Asanoa sp. WMMD1127: one gene and its partner. The protein of the gene in region 1 interacts with the protein of each later gene in a pairwise test. Links are inferred from orthologs where the notes say so. Each region holds a gene or a part of one and is shown on either strand. Other genes may lie near its edges.

The links. Proteins that work in one complex are often made in the same cells at the same time.
Region 2: the proteins of rpe (region 1) and eno interact in binary tests that used the Escherichia coli proteins (3 or more experiments, as listed by UniProt). The link is inferred for Asanoa sp. WMMD1127 from one-to-one orthologs.

Annotation. Positions count from the first base shown.
Region 1 is NZ_JARUBP010000001.1:4,544,807-4,551,679, forward strand. The notes cover bases 2,300-5,228. They hold rpe (ribulose-phosphate 3-epimerase), read left to right. Parts: upstream 2,300-3,388; coding sequence 3,389-4,069; downstream 4,070-5,228. Other genes in these bases: O7635_RS21715 (transcription antitermination factor NusB), read left to right, coding at 2,300-2,438; O7635_RS21720 (septum formation family protein), read right to left, coding at 2,431-3,315; O7635_RS21730 (response regulator), read left to right, coding at 4,143-5,120. In the rest of the region: def (peptide deformylase), read left to right, coding at 1-25; fmt (methionyl-tRNA formyltransferase), read left to right, coding at 25-951; more of O7635_RS21715, read left to right, coding at 960-2,299; bifunctional diaminohydroxyphosphoribosylaminopyrimidine deaminase/5-amino-6-(5-phosphoribosylamino)uracil reductase RibD, read left to right, coding at 5,521-6,585; O7635_RS21740 (riboflavin synthase), read left to right, coding at 6,591-6,873. UniProt on the Escherichia coli protein: Catalyzes the reversible epimerization of D-ribulose 5-phosphate to D-xylulose 5-phosphate.
Region 2 is NZ_JARUBP010000001.1:817,643-824,504, forward strand. What follows is about bases 1,991-4,908. They hold eno (phosphopyruvate hydratase), read right to left. Parts: upstream 4,134-4,908; coding sequence 2,847-4,133; downstream 1,991-2,846. Other genes in these bases: O7635_RS04030 (DUF501 domain-containing protein), read right to left, coding at 1,991-2,175; O7635_RS04035 (septum formation initiator family protein), read right to left, coding at 2,172-2,777; nudC (NAD(+) diphosphatase), read left to right, coding at 4,233-4,908. In the rest of the region: O7635_RS04015 (VOC family protein), read right to left, coding at 1-229; O7635_RS04020 (Ppx/GppA phosphatase family protein), read right to left, coding at 232-1,152; O7635_RS04025 (amino-acid N-acetyltransferase), read right to left, coding at 1,163-1,666; more of O7635_RS04030, read right to left, coding at 1,666-1,990; more of nudC, read left to right, coding at 4,909-5,033; O7635_RS04050 (ASCH domain-containing protein), read right to left, coding at 4,982-5,437; O7635_RS04055 (DUF885 domain-containing protein), read right to left, coding at 5,434-6,862. UniProt on the Escherichia coli protein: Catalyzes the reversible conversion of 2-phosphoglycerate (2-PG) into phosphoenolpyruvate (PEP). It is essential for the degradation of carbohydrates via glycolysis.

The DNA of each region.
Region 1 (6,873 bases):
GTTCGGCCTGGGCGGGGTGCGCTGATGCGGCTGGTCTTCGCCGGCACGCCGGCGGTGACGCTGCCGGCCCTCGACGCCATCGCCGACTCGTCCCACGAGCTGCTCGCCGTGGTCACCCGGCCCGACGCGCCCGCCGGCCGGGGCCGCCGCCTGGTCCGCTCGCCCGCCGGCGCCTGGGCCGACGAGCACGGAGTCGAGGTGCTGACCCCGGCCAAGCCGCGGGAGCCCGAGTTCCTGGAGCGGCTGCGCGACCTGGCGCCGGACTGCGTGCCGGTGGTCGCCTACGGCGCCCTGGTGCCGCCGGCCGCCCTCGAGATTCCCCGGCACGGCTGGGTCAACCTGCACTTCTCGCTGCTGCCGGCCTGGCGCGGCGCGGCGCCCGTCCAGCACGCCGTGCTGCACGGCGACGAGATCACCGGCGCCAGCGTGTTCGAGCTGGAGGCGGGCCTCGACACCGGCCCGGTCTACGGCACGCTGACCGACGAGATCCGCCCGACCGACACCTCCGGCGACCTGCTCGACCGGCTGGCCACCTCCGGCGCGGGCCTGCTGGTCGCCGTGCTCGACGCGATCGAGGCCGGCACCGCGCGGGCCGAGCCGCAGCCGGCCGACGGCGTGAGCCTCGCGCCCAAGCTGACCGTCGAGGACGCGATGGTGCGCTGGGACGAGCCCGCGTTCGCCGTCGACCGCCGGATCCGGGCGTGCACCCCGGCGCCCGGCGCGTGGACCACGTTCCGCGAGGACCGGGTCAAGCTGGGCCCGGTCCGGCCGGTCGCCAACGCTCCCGCCCTCAAACCCGGCGACCTGCTGGTCGACCGCACCGGCGTGCTGGTCGGCACGGCCACCACGCCGGTCGCCCTCGGCGAGGTGCGGGCCGCGGGCAAGCGGGCCATGCCGGCCGCCGACTGGGCGCGCGGCGTCCGGGTCGAGTCCAGCGAGCGTTTCGCGTGACCGCCGACCTGCGCGGCCACGACGGCCGTGGAAGCCACGACGACCGCCGCAACGAGCCCGGACGTGGCCGCGGCGGCCAGGGCCGGGATCGCCGCGACGACCGCCGCTCCCAGGGCGGCCGACGCAACACCATCGACCCGGCCCGCTCCGCCGCCTACGCCGCGGTCGCCGCCGTGCACCGCGACGACGCGTACGCCAACCTGGTCCTGCCGGCCATCCTGCGCGAGCGCGACGTCGACGGACGGGACGCCGCGTTCGCGACCGAGCTCACCTACGGCGCACTGCGCTCGCGCGGCACCCTCGACGCGGTGCTGGCCGCGGCGGCCGGCCGCGAGGTCGACCGGATCGACCCGCCGGCCCGTGACGCGCTGCGCCTGGGCGCCTACCAGATCCTCTACATGCGTGTGCCGGCCCACGCCGCCGTCTCGTCCACGGTCGACCTGGTCAAGGCGGTCGCTCCCGGCGCCACCGGTTTCGCCAACGCCGTCCTCCGCGAGATCACCACACGCGACCTCGACGCCTGGGTCGAGCGGCTCGCGCCCGACTACGCCACCGACCCGATCGGCAACCTCGCCCTGACCAACAGCCATCCGCAGTGGATCGTCCGGGCGTTCCAGGAGGCTCTCGGCGGCGACCTCGACGAAACCAACCGGCTGCTGATCGAGGACAACCAACCGCCGGCCGTGCAGCTCTGCGCCCGTCCGGGCCGGGTCGACGCGGTCGCGCTGGCCGACGAGGTGGGCGGCGCGCCGGGCGCGTTCTCGCCGTACGCCGTCTATCTGTCCGGCGGCGCCCCGGGCGACCTCGCCGCCATCCGTGACGGCCGCGCCCACGTGCAGGACGAGGGCTCGCAGCTGGTCGCCACCGCGCTGGTCGACGCGCCGGTCGAGGGCACCGACGCGCGCTGGCTCGACCTGTGCGCCGGCCCCGGTGGCAAGGCCGGCCTGCTCGCCGCGATCGCCGCCCAGCGCGGCGCCCACCTGACCGCGGTCGAGGTGGCCGCGCACCGGGCCGAGCTCGTGTCGAAGGCGGTGGCGGGCTTCCCCGCGACCGTGCTGCACACCGACGGCCGGACCGTCGGCCGCGACTCCGACCTGCCGGAGCAGGGCTTCGACCGGGTGCTGGTCGACGCGCCGTGCACGGGCCTGGGCGCGCTGCGCCGGCGGCCCGAGGCGCGCTGGCGCCGCCAGCCCAGCGACCTGCCGCCGCTGACCCGCCTCCAGCGCGAGCTGCTCACCGCGGCGCTGCGGGCGGTCCGCCCGGGCGGCGTGGTCGGCTACGTGACCTGCTCGCCGCACACGGTCGAGACGCACGTCTCGGTCACCGAGGGCACCCGCCGCTCCGACATCGCGGTCGACTTCGTCGACGCCCGCCCGCTGCTCCCGGCCGGCATGCCGGGCCTGGGCACCGGCCCGACGGTGCAGCTCTGGCCACACCGGCACGGCACGGACGCGATGTTCCTGGCCGTCCTGCGCCGGACTAGTTGACCGGCAGCAGCGAGGTGCCGCCGTTCTTGATCGACCGGGTGTACGTGCGGCCACTGTCCCAGGAGAAGCACTTCACGCCGCGGTTGCCCTGGTCCCACTCGGCCGCGGTCGGGTAGTAGTAGATCGTCCCGGTGCGGAACGCCAGGTTGCCGTCCTTGGGCAGCTTGGCGTAGGTGGCGACGGCGTTGAGGCACGCCTTGTGGATGGTCTCGCTGTCGTCGATGAAGGTCTTGTAGGCCTTGTCCGGCGCGTTGTAGACACCGACGAACTCGCTGCGGTGCGTCTTGGTGCAGCCGACGGCCACCATCTCCTGCACGATGTCCTTGGAGATCTTCGGCGTGAAGCAGCCGTAGTGCAGCGACGACGGCTTGGCCAGCGCGCCCTTCAGCGAGCCGTCCCGGGACGCCATGCTGGTGTCGTCGAGCGACCGGGTCTCCGCGATGTCGCAGCGGAACCACCGGGAGCCGCCCTGCCACGCCTCCGGCGCCGGGAGCACGAGGGTCAGCGCGAGCCGGGCGCCGCGCCAGTCGCCACCGAGGAAGGCGTTGGCCTTCGCGCCGCATTCGCCGTACGCCGTCTTGTAAGGCTTCTGACCGGGGGCCGGCGGCTTGGCGCCCGCGTCGCCGACCTCTCCGACGTGGACCGTCTCGGTCATGTGGGTGGTGGCGCAGTCGACCGGCGCGTAAGCGGCCAGGTAACCGGACTCCACCGCCGTGCTGTGGCAGACCTCGGCGGCCGGCACGAACGGCTTGGGCTCGCTGATCGGCCGCCAGTCGTCGCTGAGGTCGCCGTCGACGCCGGCGGGGTTGCCGCCGCAGCCCGCGAGCGCGAGCGCAGCCACGAGGCCCGCCAGGCCCACCGTCCACCAGCGTCGCATCCGCTCATCCCTCCCCAGGGCCGGGTCGAGGGCAACCCTACGGGGATCGGCCAAGGCTTCGTACACTGGCCCGGTGACCCGACCGTCGCCGATCGTCGCCCCCAGCATCCTCGCCGCCGACTTCGCCCGGCTCGCCGACGAGGTCCACGTGGTCGAAGGGGAGGCCGACTGGTTGCACATCGACGTCATGGACAACCATTTCGTGCCCAACCTGACGATCGGCCTGCCCGTCGTGCAGAGCCTGCGCCCGGTCACCCAGCTGCCGTTCGACGTGCACCTGATGATCGACGAGCCGCGCCGGTGGGCGCCGGCCTACGCCGACGCGGGCGCCTACAACGTCACCTTCCACGTCGAGGCCAGTGAGAACCCGGTCGCGCTGGCCAAGGACCTGCGGGCCGCCGGCGCCAAGGCCGGCCTGGCGATCGACCGGGACACCCCGATCGAGCCCTACCTCGAGCTGCTGCCCAGCTTCGACACGCTGCTGGTGATGACCATCAAGGCCGGCTTCGGCGGCCAGCGCTTCCTGCCCGACCTGCTGGAGAAGGTGCGCAAGGTCCGCACGGCCCGGGAGAGCGGCCATCTGGAGCTGCGCATCGAGGTCGACGGCGGGATCGCCGCCGACACGATCGAGCAGGCGGCGGAGGCCGGCGCCGACGCGTTCGTCGCGGGCACCGCGGTCTACGGCGCCGACGACCCGGCCGCCGCGATCCGCCATCTGCGGTCGCTGGCCACCGGGGCCGGGGCACGGCCATGAGCGAGCGGAGCGAGCGAATCAGCCGGCTCAGCGCGCCGAGGGAATGGTCTGCCACGCGAAGCGGGGCACGGCCATGAGCGAGCGGGACCAGGTCGCCCTGGAGCCGGTCAACCGGCTCGGGCTGATCCTGATCGTCGACGACGACGAAGATATCGCCCGGTTCGTCGGGATCAGTCTCAAGCTGCACGGGTTCGACGTGATGCACGCCCGCGACGGTCAGGAGGCGCTGGAGCTGATCGAGCGGATCCGGCCGGACCTGTGCGTGGTCGACCTGATGATGCCCCGCATCGACGGCGTCGAGCTGACCCAACGGCTGCGCGCCGACCCGATGAACGCCGCTCTGCCGATCATCATGCTGACCGCCAAGGGGCTGACCGTCGACAAGGTGCACGGGCTGCGGGCGGGCGCCGACGACTACATGGTCAAGCCGTTCGACACGTCCGAGCTCGTCGCCCGGGTCGAGTCGACGCTGCGCCGCAACCGGGAATACCGCGAGGTCTCGCCGCTGACCGGCCTGCCCGGCAACACCCGGATCAGCCGCGAGATCACCGACCGGGTGCGCAACGGGGCCGACTACGCGGTCGCCTACATCGACATCGACCGGTTCAAGAGCGTCAACGACGTCTACGGCTTCGGCCGCGGCGACGAGTTCATCGGCGCGCTGGCCCGCAGCCTGCACCGGGCGGTCACCGTGGCCGGCCTGCCGCCCGCGTTCCTCGGCCACATCGGCGGCGACGACTTCGTGATCGTCTGCGCCCCGCCGCAGGTCCGGCCGCTGGCCGAGCAGGCCGTGCTCGACTTCGAGAAGACCACCGACGGGCTCTACGACGAGCGCGACGCCGCCCGTGGCTACGTCGAGGTGCGCGACCGGCGCAACAACATCCAGCGGGCGGCCCTGGTCACCCTCTCCATCGGGGTGGCCCTGTCCAGCGGCGACCGCCGGTTCAACGACCCGCGCGAGATCATCGCCCTGGCCAACGAGATGAAGAGCGTGGCGAAGAGCCAGCCCGGCTCGTACGTGGCCGTCGACCGCCGCCTCGCTCCGGGGTGACCGGTTTGTCCGGCGGTGTCCGTGGCCGGCGCCGCATGTGAGGTAGGTCGCCTGTCGATCGCCGTTCCGCCGATTGCGTGTAAGACTTAACCCCAACCCACCACGCGCTGGCGGGACTCGGTGAAATTCCGAACCGGCGGTGATCCGCGGGGCCTGGCCCCCGGTAAGCCCGCGACCCGGTCGAGGAACCTCTCGAACGGTGGACCTGGTGAGAATCCGGGGCCGACGGTTGGGCAGCCACTTCGGCCGCCCAGACAGTCCGGATGGGAGACAGCGCGAGGGCGGATGGCCGCGCCGTTCCCAGGCGCCGCCGTCGGGCGGCCTGACGCCGTCCCGAGCCGCGCTCCTGCCTGCCTCCACCTCGCCCGCGCTGACCACGGCGCACGGGAAGGGAACGGGCATGGCGAGCGGCGTCTCCGTCGACGAGGCGATGCGGCGCGCGATTGCGCTCGGGGCACGCGGCCTCGGCACCACGAGTCCCAACCCCGTCGTGGGTTGTGTGCTGCTCGACGCCGAGGGCGAGGTGGTCGGCGAGGGCTTCCACGCGTACGCCGGCGGCCCGCACGCCGAGATCGTCGCGCTCGCGCAGGCCGGCGACCGGGCCCGCGGCGGCACCGCGATCGTCACCCTGGAGCCCTGCAACCACACCGGCCGCACCGGCCCCTGCACCCGTGCCCTCATCAACGCGGGCGTGGCCAAGGTCGTCGTCGGCGTGGCGGACCCGGACCCGGTCGCCCGCGGCGGCGCCGAGACCCTGCGGGCCGCGGGCGTCGAGGTCCAGATGGGCGTACGCGAGGACGAGGCCGAGGCCGGCAACATCGCCTGGCTGACCAGCGTGCGCCGGGGCTGGCCCTACGTGACCTGGAAGTACGCCGCCACCCTCGACGGCCGGTCCGCAGCCGCCGACGGCACCAGCATGTGGATCACCTCCGAGGCCGCCCGCATGGACGTGCACGCGCTGCGCTGTGCGAGCGACGCCGTCATGGTCGGCATCGGCACCGTGCTCGCCGACGACCCCCGGCTGACCGCCCGCAACCTGCGCGACGGCTCGCTGGCGATCCGGCAGCCGCTGCGGGTCGTGGTGGACAGCGCCGGGCGTACGCCGGTCGACGCCAAGGTCCGCGACAGCGCCGCGCCGACCTGGGTCGCCACCGCCGCGGCGGTCGGCGCGGGTCCGGACGGGCACGTCGACCTGCAGGCGCTGCTCGCGGCCCTGCACACCCGCGGCGTCCGCTCGGTGCTGCTGGAGGGCGGCCCGCGACTGGCCGGCGCGTTCCTCGCCGCCGGGCTGGTCGACAAGGTGGTCGGCTACGTCGCGCCCAAGCTGCTCGGCGCCGGCACCTCCGCGCTCGCCGACGCGGGCGTCTCCACCATCGCCGAGGTCATCGACCTCGACCTCACCGATGTCACGCGGGTCGGCCCTGACCTGCGGTTCACCGCTGTGCCACGCAAGAAGGAGGGCTGACCCGCATGTTCACCGGCATCATCGAGGAGCTCGGCGAGATGGTCGGCTGGACCGCGACCGGCGACGACTCCGGCCTGATCGCGATCCGCGGCAAGACCGTCGTCGACGACCTGAAGCACGGCGACTCGATCTCGGTCAACGGTGTCTGCCTGACCGCGGTCGAGATCTCCGCCGACGGCTTCACCGCCGACGTGATGGGCGAGACGCTGCGCCGCTCGTCGCTCGGCGAGCTGCACCCCGGCGACCCCGTCAACCTGGAACGGGCCGCCCGGCTCGACAGCCGGCTCG
Region 2 (6,862 bases), 3.7 Mb from region 1 along the record:
TGGTGGCGAGGTCGACGTGCACACGGTTCTTCGCCGTCTTGGGTTCCTGCGAGGCCACGAGGTCGATGCAGACCGCGACGGGGTCCGGATAGGCGAAGTCAGGGGGTTCGAGGTTGGTGATGCCGGGTCCCTCGCTGGAGACCTCCCAGCCGAGCACCTGCGCCCAGAAACCACCGAGCGCCGAGTCGTCCCTGGCCTTCATCGTGATCTGCACGAGCCGCGTCGCCATGCCTAGCCTCCGATGCTGTAGGCGATGCCGTCGAGGATGTCGTGCTCCGAGGCGATCACCGACGTCATCCCCGCGCGTTCCATGATGATGCGCAGCACCAGGGCGCCGGCGCCGATGACGTCCGCCCGCCCCGGGTGCATGATCGGGTTTTCCAGGCGCTCCGCCGGGGTCTTGGACAGCAGGTCCGCGGTCACCTTGGCCACGTCGTCGTAGGAGACGCGGGCGTGGTGGATCCGGCCCGGGTCGTAGCCCGGCAGGTCCAGCGCGATCCCGACCACCGTGGTCACGGAGCCGGCCAGGCCGACCAGCGTCGCCGCCGCGCGGCCCGGGACCGCCTCCAGCGCCCGGTCGACCGCCGCAGCGATGTCGGTCTCCGCGGCCGTCACCTCCGCCGCCGTGGGTGGGTTGCTGTGCAGGTGGCGCTCGGTCATGCGGACGCAGCCGATGTCGACGGAGATCGCCGCGTCGGGTCCGGCGTCCGACGAGCCGGTGACGAACTCCGTGGATCCGCCGCCGATGTCGACGATCAGGTACGGCGCCGGCGCGACCAGGCCCCGCACCGCGCCGGTGTAGGACAGCCGGGCCTCCTCGTCGCCGGTCACCACCTCGGGGGCCACGCCGAGCGTGGTCAGCACCATGTCGGTGAAGTCGGCCGCGTTGGCCGCGTCGCGGGACGCCGAGGTCGCGCACATCCGCACCCGGGACGCACCCAGCGCCCGGATCTGGGCCGTGTAGTCCGCCAGCGCCACCCGGGTCCGCTCGATGGCCTCGGGGGCCAGCCGGCCGGTCTGGTCGACGCCCTGGCCGAGCCGGACGATCTCCATCCGGCGGGTCACGTCGGTCAGCCGACCGTCGGCGCCCACGTCGGCGACGAGGAGGCGGATGGAGTTGGTCCCACAGTCGATCGCAGCTACCCGGGTCACAAGGTCGACACTACGAGAGGTGCAGCAACATCCGCGTGTTGCCCAGGGTGTTGGGTTTCACTCGTTCCAGGTCGAGGAACTCCGCGACACCTTCGTCGTACGACCGCAGCAACTGCTCGTAGACCGTCGCCGGCACCGGCGCGCCGTCGATCTCACGGAAGCCGAACCGGCCGAAGAACTCCGTCTCGAAGGTCAGCACGAACACCCGGCGCACACCGACGTCGCGCGCGGCGGCGATCAGCGCGGTGACCAGCTCGTAGCCGATCTTGCGGCCCTGGTGGTCCGGGTCGACGGCGACCGTGCGGATCTCCGCCAGGTCCTCCCACATCACGTGCAGCGCGCCACAGCCCACCACGGTGGACCCGTCGACCGCGACCCAGAACTCGAGCACGTCCTCGTAGAGCGTGACCGTGGCCTTGCTCAGCAGCCGGCCGCCGGTGCTGAACGTGTCGATCAGCCGGCGGATGGCCCGCACGTCACCCGTGCGGGCCCGGCGGACCGCGATGTCGCCCATCAGTCGGCGACCTCGACACACGGCCCACCGTCCCACCAGGAGCCGATCGCCTCGATCGCCTCGTCGCCGAACGGGTTGACCCCTGGACCGACGGCCAGCGCGTGGGCGACCAGGACGTGCAGGCACTTGACCCGGCCCGGCATGCCGCCGGCCGAGATGCCGTCGATCTCCTCGACGTGCGCGACCGCCTCCCGCCGGGCCAGGTAGTCCTCGTGCGCGGCCCGGTAGTGCGCGGCCAACTCCGGGTCGTCGGCGAGCCGGGCGGCCATCTCCTTCATCAGCCCGGCCGACTCGAGCCGGCTGCACGCCGCCGTGGCCCGCGGGCAGGTCAGGTAGAACAGCGTCGGGAACGGCGTGCCGTCGGCCAGCCGCGGCGTGGTCTCGACGACGTCCGGCAGCTTGCACGGGCAGCGGTGCGCGACCGCGCGGATCGCCCGCGGTGGCCGGCCGAGCTGTGCGGCGACGGCGGCCCGGTCCCGGGCGGACGCCGCCTCACCGACGGGCGTCACGGCGTGCTTTCCGCGTTGGCGGCCTCGACGCTCGACCAGAGCGTGTCGTACCACGGATCGGGCTCGGGCGGCGTCGCGCCCGGCGGCGGCAGGCCCGCGTCACGGGCGGCGCCGTCGGGGTCGGAGAGCAGGATCAACAGCTCTTCGCCGGGGAGGACCATGAAGAAGCGGCTCCTCGCCTGGGTCTTGATGTAGTTGGGGTCTTTCCAGAGCGCGGCCTCGTCCTGCAGGCGCTTGATCTCGGCGCGCTGCGCGGACTGGGCCGACTGCATCTCGGCGATGTCGGACTGCTGGTTGAGATAGACCCGGATCGGATAGGTGTACGCGAGAGCCAGCGCGATCAGCACCGCGACGAGCACCGTGGCCCGGCCGGTGAGCCGGCGTGGCTGTGGCGCGGCGGTGCGCCGGGCGGCGGCGCCGGTGGCTCCGGCGCCGGTGCGGCGCGCGGCGGCCGGCCGGTTGGCCGTGCGTGGCGTGGCCGCCGACCGCGCGGCGACGACCGTCTCCCGTGTGCTGGCCCGGGCGGTTGCCCGACCCCGGCCGGCGCTGCTGCTCGGGCGGCGGGAGGGCCCCTGCCCGCTCGGCATGCGGCGCTGCGTCACAACCCGACACCCCCTCCCCCGAGGTCCCGACGCGCCGAGGCCTCCGTGGAGGCCCCGGCACAGGCGGGGTCAGCTAGCCGAACGGTACCTCGGGAACGCGCCCGCGCCGGCGTAGCGCGCCGCGTCCGCGAGTTCCTCTTCGATCCGGAGCAGCTGGTTGTATTTGGCGACCCGGTCGGACCGCGCCGGCGCGCCGGTCTTGATCTGGCCGGAGCCGACCGCGACGGCCAGGTCGGCGATCGTGGTGTCCTCGGTCTCGCCGGAGCGGTGACTCATCATCGTCGCGAAGCCGGCCCGGTGGGCCAGGTCGACCGCGTCGAACGTCTCGGTGAGCGAGCCGATCTGGTTGACCTTGACGAGGACCGCGTTGGCGGCGCGCTCGGCGATGCCGCGGGCGATCCGCTGCGGGTTGGTGACGAACAGGTCGTCGCCGACGATCTGCACCCGGTCGCCGACCCGCGCGGTGAACGCGGACCAGCCGGCCCAGTCGTCCTCGGCCAGCGGGTCCTCGATCGACACGATCGGGTAGTCGGCGACGAGCTTCTCGTAGTAGGCGCTCATCTCGTCGGCGCTGCGCTTCTCGCCCTCGAACGTGTAGACGCCGTCGGCGAAGAACTCGGTCGCGGCCACGTCGAGGGCCAGCACGATGTCGCTGCCCAGCCGGTAGCCGGCCTTCTCGACGGCCTCGGCGATCAGGTCGAGCGCGGCGGCGTTGGTCGGCAGGTTCGGCGCGAAGCCACCCTCGTCACCGAGGCCGGTGGACAGGCCCTTGGCCTTGAGCACCGACTTGAGCGCGTGGTAGACCTCGGCGCCCGAGCGGACCGCCTCGCGGAACGTCGGGGCGCCGATCGGGGCGATCATGAACTCCTGAACGTCCACGTTGGAGTCCGCGTGGGCGCCGCCGTTGAGGATGTTCATCATCGGCACCGGCAGCAGGTGTGCGTTGGGGCCGCCCAGGTAGCGGAACAGGCTCAGCTCCGCCGACTTGGCGGCGGCCTTGGCGATGGCCAGCGAGACGCCGAGGATGGCGTTCGCGCCGAGCTGCGACTTGTCGGGCGTGCCGTCGATGTCGAGCATCTTCTGGTCGATCAGCCGCTGCTCGCTGGCCTCGAAACCGATCAGCTGGTCGACGATTCGTTCCTCGATGTTGGCGACGGCCTTCTCGACGCCCTTGCCGTTGTAGCGCTGCGTGTCGCCGTCGCGCAGCTCCAGCGCCTCGAACGCGCCGGTCGACGCGCCCGACGGCACGGCGGCCCGCGCGATCGTGCCGTCGTCGAGCCCGACCTCGACCTCGACGGTGGGGTTGCCGCGCGAGTCCAGGATCTCCCGGGCGACGATTCCCTCAATGGTGGCCACTGTTCCGACTCCCTGCCGTGTGTTGATGTCGTGGGCTCACGGCCGCGACGCTGCGTCCCGTCGTCCCCGAGGAGCCTATCGGGCGTTACCCTCGGCTCCGTGAGCCGGTTCGTGCCCGACGCCGTGGCGGCGGGGCCGCCCAGCCCGTCCGACCACTGCGTGCTCGTCGCCGGACGCCGCCTGTTGACGCCCTTTCCCCGCCGCGCCGACCTCGACGACCTGCCCGACGACGTGGCGTGGGTGCCGGTCGGTTCCCTCGACGGCGTGCGGGTCTGGGCCGCCGGGCTGCCCGAGCGGATCGACACGCTCGGTGACTGGCGCGGCTGGCCGTCGATCGCGGCCGCCCTCGACGAGCCGCGGACCGCGCTGGCCGGCCGGGCGCTGCAGATCGTCACCTGGCGGCGCAGTCACCGCTACTGCGGCGCGTGCGCGACCGAGCTGGCCGACGTCCCGGGCGAGCACGCCCGCCGCTGCCCCGGTTGTGACCTCTACGTCCCGATGCAGCTCTCCCCGGCCGTGCTGACCGCGATCCGCCGAGGCGAGGAGATCCTGCTGGTCCGGCACACGTACGGGCCGACCGAGCTGTGGGCCCTGGTGGCGGGCTTCGTCGAGGCCGGCGAGTCGCTGGAGGAGGCGGTGCACCGCGAGGTCGCCGAGGAGGTCGGCCTGACCGTCTCGGGCCTGCGCTACTTCGGCAGCCAGCCGTGGGCGATGTCCGGCCCCGGCGTCGTGCTGACGGGCTTCCTGGCCTCGGCCGCGCGCGACGCCGAGCCGGTGGTCGACGGCAAGGAGCTGGCCGAGGCGCGCTGGTGGCCGCTGCGCGACCTGCCGGAGGCGCTGCCGCCGACCTACTCGATCTCGCGCTGGCTGATCGACGCCGCGGTGGCCGAACTGGCCTGAGACACGACCCGGAACCGCTCGGCGACGATCTGCGTGTCGTCGTCAACCGTGAAGCCCGGGTCGCCCAGCTCCGCCCGCACCTCCGGGCTGTGCCAGAACTCCTCGTGGCCCGCCCGCCACTCGGCCACGGACCGGAAGCCCTCGCCCTCGTCGATCGCGTGCTGGAGGTCGACGTCGCCGCAGCGGACGACGCGTACCTCGGTGAGCTCGATCGCCGCCACGCGCCGGCCGGCCGAGTCGACCACCGCCGAGACCTGGCCGACCACGGGCAGCGGCTCGTCGACGTAGCCCGCCAACAGCGCCGACGTCGAGGTCTTGGCGCCACTGAGGATGGCGGCCACCAGCTTGTCGCGCAGCGGGCCCGGGAAGGCGAACTCGGCCAAGGGCAGGTCGTCGAGGTTCATGACCGCGGCGCCAGGCCGAGCAGCTGCGGGAGGTGGCGCGGCGGCGGCGAGCCGTGGGCGATCATCGCGTCGTGCCACTGCCGGGTGCCGGTGCCGGCCGGGCGGCGCAGCGCGGTGTCCAGGATCTCCTGGTAGCCCACGAAGTAGGTGGACAGCTGCGTCGAGGTGAGCAGCGCGCGGCGCCACTTGCCGGCCGCCTCGCCCTCCTCCTGGAAGCCGGGCCCGGTCATCAGCGCCATCGCCTCCTCCTCGGTCATGCCGTCACAGTGGACGGCCTGGTCGAGGATCGCGTTGATGGTCATCCGGAGCTGCATCTTGAGCTGCTGGAGGCGGATCGGCAGGCCGCCGAACCGCAGGCCGGCCATCACCTCCTCGGTGTAGACCGCCCAGCCCTCCGCGAACGGGCCGGAGACGCCGAGCTTGCGGACCCGGGTGGTGCCCTGGAACCGGCGCGAGTGGGCGAGCTGCAGGTAGTGCCCCGGCATCGCCTCGTGCACGGTCAAGTTGCGGATCATGTGGTTGTTGTATTCGCGGTAGAACGACTCCACCCGCTCCGGCGACCAGTCGGCCGGGGTCGGCGAGATGCAGTAGAAGGTCGGCAGCTCGGCCGTCTCGAGCTGGCCGGGCGAATCGCAGTAGGCCACCGCGACGCCGCGGGCGAACTCCGGCATCTCCTGGATCACACACGGGTCGTCGACGAGCGACACCAGGTCGTGCTCGCGTACGAAGTCCGTGCACTCGACCATCGTCTGCCGGGCCAGCTCGACGATCGTGTCGTTGTCGGGGTGGTCGGCGCCGAGCCGGCCCAGCGCCTCGCGCACCGTGTCGTCGTCGGGCCGGCCGCCGGTCAGCTCGGCCGCCGCCCGGCGCAGGTCCTCGCCGACCCGCTCGAGGTTCTCCCGCGCCCGGTCGAGCACCTGCCCGGCGGTCAGCTCCGTGTCGAGGGTGTGCCAGAGCCGGGCCTCCCACAGCCGACGGCCCAGGCGCGGGTCGCGCTCGGCGGCCGGCAGTTGGGCGCGCAGCCAGTCGGCGAACTCGTCGAGGGCGGCGACCGCGGCGTCGGCGGCCGGCTGCACCGTGCCGCGCATCGGCGGCGCCTCCTCGAGCATCGCCGGCACCTCGTCGCGGACCAGCGCGGCCGTGCCGGCGAACTGCCCGATCGCGGTCTCGACGTGGATCCTGGGCATCGCGGCGAGCGTGGACCGGGCGGTGGCCAGCGCGTCCGGCACGGCCTCGAGTCGCTGGGTCAGGCTTTCCAGGCGTACGTCCACCGGGGCGAACGGGCGCGCGATCAGCTCGTGGATCAGGTCGCCCGGATTGTGCGCCAGCGGGTTCCACTCGTGCTCGCGCACCTCGGACAGCTCGAACATGCCCCGCTCGACCCGCGCCGTCAGGATCGCGTGGTCGACCTGCTCCTGGGTGTCC